DNA from 3 places in the Streptomyces sp. NPDC048671 genome. Region 1 is predicted to be linked to each of the others. Evidence: riboswitches for the same ligand, from Rfam matches in the RefSeq annotation. Region 1 holds a riboswitch; each other region holds the start of a gene.
What was found. Region 1 has a riboswitch for cyclic di-AMP ahead of ACZ6S6_RS36940 (C40 family peptidase). Riboswitches for the same ligand answer to the same signal wherever they lie in the genome.
Positions count from the first base shown of each region.

Region 2: another riboswitch for cyclic di-AMP. It lies ahead of ACZ6S6_RS13820 (transglycosylase family protein); the one in region 1 lies ahead of ACZ6S6_RS36940 (C40 family peptidase).
Region 3: another riboswitch for cyclic di-AMP. It lies ahead of ACZ6S6_RS31110 (M23 family metallopeptidase); the one in region 1 lies ahead of ACZ6S6_RS36940 (C40 family peptidase).

Region 1 is NZ_JBVJHB010000030.1:14,969-19,264, reverse strand. It holds gene ACZ6S6_RS36945 (hypothetical protein) at 282-635, shown strand; gene ACZ6S6_RS36940 (C40 family peptidase) at 746-1,915, opposite strand; cyclic di-AMP (ydaO/yuaA leader) riboswitch at 1,914-2,079, opposite strand; gene pcrA (DNA helicase PcrA) at 2,349-4,296, shown strand, end outside.
Region 2 is NZ_JBVJHB010000006.1:125,240-129,535, forward strand. It holds gene ACZ6S6_RS13810 (FtsB family cell division protein) at 1-188, opposite strand, end outside; gene eno (phosphopyruvate hydratase) at 343-1,629, opposite strand; gene ACZ6S6_RS13820 (transglycosylase family protein) at 1,905-2,633, opposite strand; cyclic di-AMP (ydaO/yuaA leader) riboswitch at 2,638-2,809, opposite strand; gene ACZ6S6_RS13825 (transglycosylase family protein) at 3,122-4,096, opposite strand; partial or broken gene ACZ6S6_RS13830 (hypothetical protein) at 4,202-4,296, opposite strand, start outside.
Region 3 is NZ_JBVJHB010000017.1:174,834-179,129, reverse strand. It holds gene ACZ6S6_RS31115 (aldo/keto reductase) at 1-190, opposite strand, end outside; gene ACZ6S6_RS31110 (M23 family metallopeptidase) at 375-1,586, opposite strand; cyclic di-AMP (ydaO/yuaA leader) riboswitch at 1,598-1,751, opposite strand; gene ACZ6S6_RS31105 (PP2C family protein-serine/threonine phosphatase) at 2,039-3,202, opposite strand; tRNA gene ACZ6S6_RS31100 (tRNA-Met) at 3,446-3,519, opposite strand; gene ACZ6S6_RS31095 (hypothetical protein) at 3,855-4,178, shown strand; gene ACZ6S6_RS31090 (SPFH domain-containing protein) at 4,271-4,296, opposite strand, start outside.

The DNA of each region.
Region 1 (4,296 bases):
ACAGGGGGAGCGGCCCGCCGCCGGATCTCTCGGCGGGGCGACCGGACGGTGCCGTCCGGGTGCGGAGCGGCGGTGATCCGGTCACCTGGTAGGGACGCTAAACCCGGGGCACGGGCAGGAGTCGTAATGACGCCTATTGCCCGAATTTGGCGTGGTGTTGTTGCTGGATGACCGGAAAAATTGCACCAGAGTCAGGCAATTGGTGCATTCGTCAGTCAAGCGTCCAGTAAGCCTCACCTGGCTGCGGAAGGCTGATACGGCCAGGGCTAAGGTGCGGAACCATGCGTGTACTCATTGATGTCTTCGTCGCCCTGCACATCATCGGAATCGCCGCCCTGCTGGGGGGCTTCCTCACCCAGATGAAGGCGATGGGGGCGGGAACCGCGCGCTTCGTGCCGGGGATGCTGCACGGCGCGCTGACCATGCTGGTCACCGGTATCGCCCTGGTCGGGCTCGACCAGGCCGACGACCACCCCGTGAACAACGTCAAGATCGGCATCAAGCTGCTGATCCTGGTCGTCATCCTCGGGCTCGTCTACGTCAAGCGGGACGAGGAGAAGGTCGAGAAGGGCCTCTTCGCGGCGGTGGGCGGACTGACGGTCGTCAACATCTTCATCGCCACGCTCTGGACCTGACCTGACCTGACCTGACCTGACCTGACCTGACCGGGCCGGGCCGGGCAGCGGCCGGGCAGCGGCCGGCGGTGGCCGCTGCCGCAGGGGCCACCCGCCGTACCGCAACGCCCCTAACCGGGCCGCACGCTCCCGTAGATCGGCATGTAGTAGATCGACTCCTCGCGCACGTTCGCCCCCGGCTTCGGCGCGTGGATCATCATGCCGTCGCCCTTGTAGATGCCGACGTGGCTGATGTCGTCGTAGAAGAAGACCAGGTCCCCGGGCCGCAGATCCGCCGTCGCGATCCGGGTGCCCACGTTCACCTGGTCCCAGGTGGTCCGCGGAATGCTGACCCCCGCCGCCTTCCAGGCCGCCTGGGTGAGCCCCGAGCAGTCGTACGAGGACGGGCCGGTCGCTCCCCAGACGTACGGCTTGCCGATCTGGGCCCTGGCGAACGCGAGGACCTTCTCGGCCTTCGTCGTGGCGCTGCTGTCCGAACCGGAACCCGTCCCGGCGCCCGAACCGCTCCCGGTGCCCGTGCCGGTCCCGCTCCCGCTCCCGGACTCCTTGGCCTTGCGGTCGGCCTCGGCCTTCGCGGCGGCCTGCTTCTTCGCCAGCTCCGCCGCCTTGCGCTCGGCCTCGTCCTTCTTCTTCTGCTCCAGCTCGGCGAGGCGTGCCTTCTCCTCGGCGGTCAGCTTCGACAGCAGCGTGCGGGCCTCGGTCAGCTTGTCCTGGACGTTCCGCTTGCTGGTGCGCAGCCGGGTCTGGGACGCGGTGAGCGTCTCCAGGCTCGTCACCGCCTCGGCGCGCTTCTTGGACGCCTCGGCCTGCTTCGTACGGAAGTCAGTGACGGCCTGCTGCTGGTTCGCGGCCATCCGGTTCATGAGGTGGGTCTGGTCGAAGAACGACTGCGGGTCGTTCGCCAGGAAGAAGGTGGCGGTCGGCGCGAGCGCCCCGTCACGGTATTGGGCGGCGGCGTAGTTCCCGAGCGTCCGGCGGGCGTCGTTCAGCTTGTCGGCGCGCTCGGCGATGTCGTCCAGCAGCGTGTCCACCTTGGTGCGCTGCTTGGCGGACGCCTCTTTCGCCTGGTCGTAGTGCTGGGTCGCGGTGCCCGCCTGTCGGTAGAGGTCGTCGACCTTCTTCTGGACGTCCTCGATGCCGGGCTTCGGGGCCGGGGCCGCCAGCGCGCTCTGCGTGGACAGCAGGGTCACCGAGGCGAGTGCGGCCGTCGTGAACCCGATGGCCGGGCTGGTGCTGCGCGCCCGGGGGCGCGGTTTGCGATGCGACGCCAAGGCCTGCATCTCCTTCCGTGGACCGCCTACCGGGTTAGCTGTCGGGTTCGGGCGTAACGGAAGGCTGCCCTACGGTCCTGGTGGGGGATTCGGACCGATTCACCCCGGTGCTGCGTGTGGGTCCCCGGTTCCGGACTCCGTACGGGCAGCCCAGGATTCGGCGTGGACGCCCGCTCGGCGTGGTTCGCCTCTGGGGGTACGGGCCGCCCGAACGTGCACGCTAGCCAACTCATGGTGCCGCTGTGAAGGTTGATGTTCGATATGCCCGATACATTTTCGTGACCTTGGCGAAGTGGGCGAGGTGCGGGCAGGTCAGGCGCGGGATCGGTCCACACAGTGTGGGTCCGGCATCGCTCTGGGTGGCCGCGCGGAGGTGTGCGGAGGTGTGCGGTTCGCCATGTGAGCCCAGGGTGTCAGTGCGGCGGCCTAGACTCGGACAGCGATGAGCAGCCTCTTTGACGACAGTTTCCTGGCCGGCCTCCAGCACACGGAGGAAGGGCCCCCGCCGCCCCCCGAGGACTCCGCACCCGAAGCGGTGCCGGAGGACCTCTTCGGGGGCGTGTTCGACGGGCCCCCGCCGCCCCGCGACGCGTACTACCGCGACGGGGCCCACCGCCCGGTGATCGACGCCGCCGCGCTGCTCGACGGGCTGAACACCGAGCAGCGCGCCGCCGTCGTGCACGCGGGGTCCCCGCTGCTCATCGTCGCCGGGGCCGGTTCGGGCAAGACCCGGGTACTGACCCACCGCATCGCCCACCTGCTCGCCGAGCGGGGGGTGCACCCCGGCCAGATCCTGGCGATCACGTTCACCAACAAGGCCGCCGGTGAGATGAAGGAGCGCGTCGAGCAGCTCGTCGGCCCCCGCGCCAACGCCATGTGGGTCATGACCTTCCACAGCGCGTGCGTACGGATCCTGCGCCGCGAGTCGAAGAAGCTCGGCTTCACGTCCTCGTTCTCGATCTACGATGCCGCGGACTCCAAGCGGCTGATGGCCCTGGTCTGCCGCGATCTCGACCTCGACCCGAAGCGCTTCCCGCCGAAGTCGTTCACGGCGAAGGTGTCGAACCTCAAGAACGAGCTGATCGACGAGGAGACCTTCGCCGGCCAGGCCGCGGACGGTTTCGAGAAGACGCTCGCCCAGGCCTACGCGATGTACCAGTCCCGGCTGCGCGAGGCCAACGCGCTGGACTTCGACGACATCATCATGACGACGGTGCACCTGCTCCAGGCCTTCCCCGACGTCGCCGAGCACTACCGCCGCCGGTTCCGGCACGTCCTGGTCGACGAGTACCAGGACACCAACCACGCCCAGTACACGCTCGTACGGGAACTGGTCGGCCCGGCCGGTGCCGCCGACGCCCCCGGCGAGCTGTGCGTCGTCGGTGACGCGGACCAGTCGATCTACGCCTTCCGAGGCGCCACGATCCGCAACATCCTCCAGTTCGAGGAGGACTACCCGGACGCGACCACGATCCTGCTGGAACAGAACTACCGCTCCACCCAGACGATCCTGTCCGCCGCCAACGCCGTCATCGAGCGCAACGCGAGCCGCCGCCCGAAGAACCTCTGGACCAACGCCGGCTCCGGCGCCCGGATCACCGGCTACGTCGCGGACACCGAGCACGACGAGGCGCAGTTCGTCGCCGACGAGATCGACCGGCTGACCGACGCGGGCGACGCCAAGGCCGGCGACGTCGCGATCTTCTACCGGACGAACGCGCAGTCCCGTGTCTTCGAGGAGATCTTCATCCGGGTCGGCCTGCCCTACAAGGTCGTCGGCGGTGTGCGCTTCTACGAGCGCAAGGAGGTCCGGGACGTCCTGGCCTACCTCCGGGTCCTCTCCAACCCCGAGGACACGGTTCCGCTGCGCCGCATCCTGAACGTGCCCAAGCGCGGCATCGGCGACCGGGCCGAGGCGATGATCGACGCCCTGTCGCTGCGCGAGAAGATCACCTTCCCGCAGGCGCTGCGCCGCGTCGACGAGGCGTACGGCATGGCCGCGCGCTCAGCCAACGCCGTCAAGCGGTTCAACACGCTGATGGAGGAGCTGCGCACGATCGTCGAGTCGGGCGCGGGCCCCGCGGTGGTGCTGGAGGCGGTCATGGAGCGGACCGGCTACCTCGCCGAGCTCCAGGCCTCCACCGACCCGCAGGACGAGACCCGGATCGAGAACCTCCAGGAGCTCGCCGCCGTCGCGCTCGAATTCGAGCAGGACCGCGGCGAGGAGGAGGGCGCGGGCACCCTCTCCGAGTTCCTGGAGAGGGTCGCGCTCGTCGCGGACTCCGACCAGATCCCCGACGAGGACACCGACGGCTCCGGAGTCGTCACGCTGATGACCCTGCACACGGCGAAGGGCCTCGAATTCCCGGTGGTCTTCCTGACCGGCATGG
Region 2 (4,296 bases), on a different contig from region 1:
CGCATCGGGTACGCGAGGGCGACGACCAGGGAGCAGACGATCAGGGCCAGGAAGGCCGCCCGGCCGGTGAGCCGGGAGCGGTGCGCCTGACGGCGGTTCTGGGACCTGTAGACACGGGCTGCGGTCTGCTCACCGAGCAGCCTCAGCCGGGTCGCGGTGGAGAACCGGTCCCGGTCCTTCGCGGCCATGTCTCCGCCTCCCCATTACGCACGTCCGTCCCCGCACACGGTACGGGACCGAGTGCGGGGACGGACGGAGGCCGGGGCGCTGGACCCCGTCGGGCTTGCCGGACCCTGCCGTACGGGTCAGTCCTGCCGTACGGGTCAGCCCCTGCCGGGTTCGTCAGTTCGCGGAGCGGAACCGGGGGAACGCCGAGCGGCCCGCGTACACCGCGGCGTCGTCGAGGATCTCCTCGATGCGCAGCAGCTGGTTGTACTTGGCGACACGGTCCGAGCGGGCCGGGGCGCCGGTCTTGATCTGGCCGCAGTTCACGGCGACCGCGAGGTCGGCGATGGTGACGTCCTCGGTCTCGCCGGAACGGTGCGACATCATGCACTTGAAGCCGTTGCGCTGGGCCAGCTCGACGGCGTCCAGGGTCTCGGTCAGCGAACCGATCTGGTTGACCTTGACAAGCAGGGCGTTGGCGGAGCCCTCCTCGATGCCGCGGGCCAGGCGCTCCGGGTTGGTGACGAAGAGGTCGTCGCCGACGATCTGCACCTTGGCGCCGAGCTTGTCGGTGATGACCTTCCAGCCGGCCCAGTCGTCCTCGTACAGCGGGTCCTCGATGGAGACCAGCGGGTACGCGTCGACGAGCTCCTCGTAGTACTCGGTCATCTCGGCGGCCGAGCGGGACTTGCCCTCGAACTCGTACTTGCCGTCCTTGTAGAACTCGGACGCGGCGACGTCGAGCGCGAGCGCGATGTCCTTGCCCGGGGCGTAGCCGGCTTCCTTGATCGCCTCAAGGATGAGGTCGAGCGCGGCGCGGTTGGACTCCAGGTTCGGCGCGAAGCCGCCCTCGTCACCGAGACCGGTGGACAGGCCCTTGGTCTTCAGGACCTTCTTCAGCGTGTGGTAGACCTCGGCGCCCCAGCGCAGGGCCTCGGAGAAGGACTCCGCGCCGATCGGGGCGATCATGAACTCCTGGATGTCCACGTTGGAGTCGGCGTGCGACCCACCGTTGAGGATGTTCATCATCGGGACGGGCAGCAGGTGCGCGTTCGGGCCACCGAGGTAGCGGAACAGCGGCAGGTCCGAGGCCTCGGACGCGGCGTGGGCGACGGCGAGCGAGACGCCGAGGATGGCGTTGGCGCCGAGCGAGCCCTTGTTCTCGGTGGCGTCCAGGTCGAACATGGCCTGGTCGATCAGCCGCTGCTCGGTCGCGTCGTAGCCGACGAGCTCCGGGCCGATCTGCTCGATCACGGCCAGGACCGCCTTCTCGACGCCCTTCCCGTGGTAGCGGTTGGGGTCACCGTCGCGAAGCTCAATGGCCTCGAACGCACCGGTGGAGGCTCCGGACGGAACGGCAGCACGACCCGTGCTGCCGTCGTCGAGGCCAACCTCGACCTCGACCGTGGGGTTGCCCCGGGAGTCGAGGATTTCCCGGGCTACGACGACGTCGATGGACGGCACGAGGCATCTCCTTCTGGGATATGACGCTGGTTGTGCAGGGTCACTTTGGCCTTGCGACAAGAGCCTAACCGGCCCGGCCGTCTCAGTCGGCCGCGCGCCCGTCCCCTGGGACGAAAAAGGACCCAAGAGCGGGCACAGCAGGGCAAACGGCCAGAAATTTACTGGCCAGTAACTACAACAGTTGAACAATCAACACGGGAAAGCGGTGAGCCCCGGCCCGGCCGCACGGGGGGAGGTGCGGCCGGGCCGGGGCGCTCGGCGAGGAGAGTGCCGAACTACTTCACCAGGTGGAGCTGCTGACCCGGGAAGATCATGTCGGCGTCCTTGACGATGTCCTTGTTCAGCTCGAACAGCTTCTCCCAGCCGCCCTTGACGTCGTGGTCGGCCGCGATCTGGCTCAGCGAGTCGCCGGTGACGACCTTGTACTCGCCGTCACCCTTCTTGACCTTCTCGCCGGTCGGGGTGGTGACGGTCTTCTTCTGCCCGGCCTCGGGGCGGTCCGAGCGGTTGGTGGCGGGGGCCTCGGTGCGCTCGGCCTTCTTCGGCTCGGCCTGCTGGGCCGGAGCCGACTCCTGCTTCGGAGCGGTCTCGGTCTTGGAGCCGGTGTCGACGCCCGGGTCGACACCGTCGTTGCTCAGGTTGCCGGCACCGGCGCAGGCCCAGGCGCCCGGTCCCTGCATGTCGAGGAGCTTCTCGGCCACAGCGATCTGCTGGGACTTGCTGGCCAGGTCGGCGCGGGCCGCGTACTGCGTACCGCCGGCGGCGGCCCAGCTGGACTGCGAGAACTGCAGACCGCCGTAGTAGCCGTTGCCGGTGTTGATGGACCAGTTGCCGCCGGACTCGCACTGGGCGACCGCGTCCCACGTGGAGACGGAGGCCGCGGAGGCGCCGGTGGCACCCATCAGCGGCACGGCGATCGCGGCACCGGTCACACCGGCGAGCGTGGCGAAACGGACGGCCTTGGACGGGCGGCGGTGCTTGTTGCCCTTGCTGTTCAGCAGCATCGAGACTTCTCCTCACCGACGCCTACGAGGTGAGCTGTCGGGTTCGGGCCAAGTGAGTTGCCCGGTCGCACGTCCTAGCGCACGACTTAACCCCAAGCCGGTCCTGATGCGTCTTGCGACGATCGGGCCCGGCACTTACCTGGGTCCCCCGCTCCTGCCTACGGCGCTTTACGCGTCTGTTCCCTTCGACCGACGGCAGGATTCGGCGTGACGATCGACGGGGCCCGCGGTGCGAGCGGTTCCGACCGTAAACACACCCAACCCCCACATTCAAAGAAGGACATACCGGATAAACAGCTCTTACTTGCATCTGAAAAACATATGTTTGCGCAGGTCGGGACGGATGCGGAGGGAGCTCCCGGACAAGACATGCCAGTTCACACGAAGAGACCCATGTCTCACTTAGTCAAAAGTGGGACATAGGCCTCTTAAGTACCCTGAATTCTGGGTGTTTTCAGCTGTTGATCAGACCGTTTCCGCGGCCGTTCTCATCCGGCCTTCACGCCGAGATCGAGGCTCTGGCCAGGAAGGATGAGGTCCGGGTCGGAACCGACCGTCACCTTGTTGGCCTCGTACAGCTCGGTCCAGCCGCCGGGCAGCTTCTGTGCGTCAGCAATCGCCCAGAGGTTGTCGCCCGGCCGGACGGTGTACGTACCGTCAGCAGCCGGTGCACCCTTGTCGCGTGCGTCACCTTCACCTCGCGAGGCGTGCCGCCCTCCGTCCCGGTCGCCGCCGGCCCCCTCCGGGGCCGGCGTGCCGCGGTGCCTGCCGCCCGTCTCCCCGTCCGAGGAGGACCCGTCGGGGGCATCCGGAGCGTCCGGGGCGCCCGAGGGGTCGGTCGCGCCGGAGGAGCCGGATGCCGAGGGCGTGGCGGACGGGGAGGCCGAGGCGTCCGGCGTACGGTCCTTGTCAGCGGTGTCGGCCGTGGCGTCGTCCGACGGGGTCTTCGTCGCGCCCTTGGACGCGTCCTTGGACGCGTCGCCCGACGGGTCGGCGCTCTCTGACGGATCGGCACTCGCGGCCGGATCCGCGCTCTCGGCCGGGTCGGCGGACTGAGTACTGCCCGGATCGACGCCCGGCAGGGACCCGTCCACGGCGAGGCCGGAGATGACCGCGCAACTGGGCCACGCCTTCGCCCCCTGGTCGTCCAGGACCTTCTCCGCCACGGCGATCTGCTGCGAGCGGCTGGCGAGGTCCGCGCGCGGGGCGTAGGACTCGCCGCCGTAGGACTTCCAGACCTCCTGCGAGAACTGCAGGCCGCCGTAGTAGCCGTTGCTGAGGTCGGCACTCCACATGCCGCCGCTCTCGCACTCCGCCACCCGGTCCCAGGTCGAGGCGTCGGCGGCGTGCGCGCCTGCCGCGCCGAGCAGCGGGATGGCAATGGCCGAGCCGGTCACGCCTGCGGCGACGAGGATCGCGGGTGCCTGCCGAGGGCGACGGTGTCTGCCGTTCGCGGAGCCCATGGGGATGCCTTCCGTGTGACTGACGAGTGACTGGTGAGTCGAACGGTGAACCTAGCGGGACACGAACGTGTGTCACAAGTCGATGCAGCGGAGATCACGTAAAAGTCACAGAGTTGACAGAGTGTCACCTTCGCTGAGGACGGGCCCGGGGGTGAACTCCACCGGAAGCGTGCGCAGTCCGCGCATGATGAGCCCGCCAC
Region 3 (4,296 bases), on a different contig from region 1:
CGCCCTCGTTGCCGGGGACCCAGGAGGAGTACGAGTCCGCGGTGTCGATGAAGTTGCCGCCTGCCGCCGCGTACGCGTCGAGCACGGCGAAGGACTGCGCCTCGTCGGCCGTCCAGCCGAATACGTTGCCGCCGAGGGAGAGCGGGAAGACCTGAAGGCTGGACGAACCGAGCTTGCGGAGAGAAGTCATGGATGGAACAACTCGTTCCACCGCCTCCGCTATTCCGATATTCCGTGCCGTGTACAGCTACGAACACGGATACGGACACGGACACGGACAGGGATACGGACACGGATACGGATGCAGCGGCGGACCGGCAGTCCCGACGTCGGGGGGTGAGCGTCAGGACTGCCGGGGTTCAGCGGCAGCCTGCTCAGACCGTCAGGCCCCGGGCACGCAGCCAGGTCATCGGGTCGATCCCGGTGCCGTCCGGGGTGTGGACCTCAAGGTGAAGGTGCGGGCCGGTCACATTGCCGGTCGCGCCGACGCGCCCGATGGTGTCCCCGGTGGTGACCTTCTGGCCGACGCCGACACCGATCGAGGACTGGTGGCAGAACCACAGCTCCGTACCGTCCTCAAGCTCCAGGACCGTGCGGTAGCCGTAAGCACCGGACCAGCCGGCCGACTTGACGGTGCCGCTGTGGATGGCCTTGATCGGGGTACCGGTCGGCGCCGCGAAGTCGAGGCCCGTGTGGTAGCCGGAGGACCACATCGAACCGGCTTCGCCGAAGGTCGAGGTGATCGTGTACGAGGAGGTGGGGATGGCGTAGCTGGCGGCGAGCTTGGCGAGCCGCGCGGCCTCGGCCTTCTTCTTCGCCTCCGCCTCCGCCTTCTTCTTCGCGGCGGCGACCTTGGCCTCCGCGGCGTCCTGCTGCTTCTTCGCCTCGGCTGCCGCCTTCTCCGCGGCGGCCTTCTCCTCGGCCGCCTTGGCCTCCGCGTCGGCGGAGTCCTGCTGCTGCTCGGCCTGCTGGAGGATGCGGGCGCGGAGCGCCTCGCCGGCGTCCGTCGTGCCCTGCTCGGCCTCGGTGGTGGTGATGCCGGCCGTCGTCAGCGGGGCGGAAGCGGTCTCGGCCCCGGCCTGCTCCGCCTCGGACCCACTGGAGAACAGTGCGCCGACGCCCGGCAGGGACTTGGCCTCGGGGAGCTTGTCCGAGATGGCGTCGGGAAGAGAGATGGAAACCGGCGGCTTGCTCTGCGCGGAGGCCATGCCGCCCGCGCCGACGGCCGCGATGACACCGACGCCGAGAACGGTGGAGCTACGGGCGAGACCATTGCGCTGCTTGGCGACGCGGTGCTTGCCGCGTACGGGGCGGACGGACTCCTCGGTGGGATTCCATTCCTCCCACGCCTTGTCGGACTCGGTCTCGTCGGCCGGGAAGCCGTTGCCGAACTCGCTGCCCCGATCGGTTCCGTAAGCGGTTCCGTGCTCGGTCCCGTAAGCGGTTCCGTGGTGGGTGCCGTATGCGGTGCCGTACGTGGTGCCGTGGTGGGTGCCGTAGACGGCACCGGGCCCGGTTCCGAAGTCATTTCCGTGTTCGGGTACGAACCGGGAGGGGGCTTCGGGGGCAGGCTTGTTGGACGCCACTGGGGCGCACTCCTTTCCTTCCTTCTCGCCTACCGGGTTAGCTGACGGGTTCGGAGCAGGAAGGTCTCCTACGGGTTCCTCCGTCTCGCGACAAGACAGAGATGCCCGATTCACCCCATGTAGGTGGTTCCCCGGTTCCCTTGCGGAATTCGGCGCTCGCGCACGGTGCCGCCTCTGACGGCGGCTGGGACAACCGCGCTGCGTTATCGAACGTTAATAGACACACGGGTCCGATTCCAAGCTGTTCCAGCTGATCATTCGCGCCATTGGCCTGGACTTACGGGGCACAACCGGGTGGAATCGGGCGAGTTGATCGCCCCTCAATCGTTATCCGTTTTCTGACGTTGCGTCAAATGTTATGCGGAGGGGTTCCTTACGGTTACGCACGGTGGCATCGGCCGCGGCCTCTCCCTCACCTCTGCTCACCCTCTCCCCCGTCCGCCCCTTCACCTTCACCCGGCGCCGCCCCCCAGACCCACGATCCTCACGGTCGTGCGCCGCTCCGGCTGGCCCTCGGTGGGGCGCACGACCGCGAGCAGCGCCATGTCGTCGGTCGTCACCCCACCGGTGTGCAGCCGTACGTCATCGGTCAGCGTCGACAGCAGTTCCTCGGGACCCGGGAAGATCCGTCCGCGCAGCCGCTCGGCGGGGTCGTAGAAGACCCCGTCGGCGTCACGGGCCTCGGAGAGGCCGTCCGTGTACAGGAGGAGCGTCGCCCCGGCGGGCAGCTCCCACTCGTCGGAACGGTCCGGCCACACGCCCAGGTCCATCCCCAGGGGCAGCGCGGGCAGCGTGGGCAGCAGCACCTCCAGCACCCCGTCCGAGTGCAGCAGCAGCGGTTCGGGGTGGCCGCGGTTGACGATCCGCACCCGGGTCGAACCCGGCGGGATCTCGGCCAGGACGGCGGTGATGAACCCCTCGACCGCGTCGAGGCCGCCGCGTCTGCTCGATTCCCGCGCCAGCGCACGCTCCAGCCGCTGAGCCACCCCCTCCAGCGACCGCTCCTGCTCGGCAGCCTCCCGGAACGCGCCGATGATCACCGCCACCGCCTCGACCGCGTCCAGGCCTTTGCCGCGCACGTCCCCGACCACCAGCCGCACCCCGTACGGGGTGTCCGTGACCGAGAACAGGTCACCGCCGACGAACTCGTCCGCCTGCGCCGCCTCGTACCGCGCGGCCACGTACAGTCCGCCGATCCGGTCGGACGGCGTCGGCAGCACCGCGCGCATGGCGGTCTCCGCGATGACCCGCGCGGAGGCCAGCTGCTCGTTGCTGCGCCGCACGACGCCGTTGATGAAGACCGCGAGGGCGGAGACGGTGAGGACCGTGAGGAGCTCGATGGACGGCACGACCTGGAACAGGGCGCCGCGGTAGAGCCGCAGCGCCGCTATGGCCACCAACGCGGCGGCTCCGACACGGATGGTGCCCGCCAGCGAGAAGAACGGCGCGGCGATCAGCGGGGCCGCGGCGAAGAGCGGGACAGCGGTGAAGGCGGCCGGGGTGAAGAAGTCGAACACCAACGCGCCGATGATCATCAGGCCAGGCAGAGCCCGGACGAACCGGCGGTTCCGGATCTGGTCGGCCCGCCTCCCTCGCCGCTGCTCCCGCTTCCCCACCTGTGCTCTCCTGCCCGGTGCGCTCAGGGCCGCGGACGGTACCGCGCACCGCCCCCAGACTTCCCGGAGCGCGGTCGCGGGGCTACTCCTCGACGGCCAATGGGAGTACGCGCACGGCGCGCGTCGCACCGGCCGGCGGGCCGATGACCTGACGGCCCGGCGGCCCGGCGGCCCGGCGAACGTACACATGCACAAACGAATCAGGCCCGGCACGCTTTATGCGTGCCGGGCCTGATTCTTCAGTAGCGGGGACAGGATTTGAACCTGCGACCTCTGGGTTATGAGCCCAGCGAGCTACCGAGCTGCTCCACCCCGCGTCGGTAAACCCAACTCTACGGCATGTTCGACGCACTCATGACCACCCCGCGCACGCTCCCCCCGCCCCTCCGCTCCCCTCCCTCGACAGCCTCCCTGGACTGCCCTCCGACGGGCCGAGCCACGTGACCGTGCCACGAACGTCGAAGCGTCGAAGTCAAAGTGTCGAAAATGAGAAGGTGTTGCGAGGAACACGTGTTCTGTCGCAAGGTATCTGCTGCATCCCCCGGACCGGTGGGCTGCCCGTGCGAGCAGACCCGGGACCGCCCGCTTCACCGCGCCGCCCCGCAAGCCGCTCCCGGTCTCTCATCGCAGCCTGTCTGGAGGGCCTCCGCCGATGACCGCACCGATCACTCCCGCCCCCGCTCCCGCAGCCGCCCCAGCAGCCACTGTGGCCTCACCGCTGCGCGGTGCCGTCATCAGTGGCGTGATCGGTGGAGTGATCGGGGCGGTGATGAGCGCGGGAGTCAATTACGCGATCATCGGCATGCCGGACAGCGAGTCGGCCAACGCGGTCAATCACGCGGTATCCGGCCTGGTCAGCGGGTTCCTCGCAGGCTTCATAGGAATCCTCGCGCACCACCGGAAGGTCACATCGGCCGCGCGTGCGGAGGCGGCGGCGAAGGCGGCCGCGCCCCCCGTCTCCGTACCGGAGCCGTAGCCGTACCGAAGCCGTAGCCGGAGCCGTACCGGGACGGCTCCCGCGCCCACTCCGCGAGCCGTCCCGGCCGTCGGTCCCGGTCTCCGCCCGTGTCATTCCGCGTCGGCGATCCGGGGCG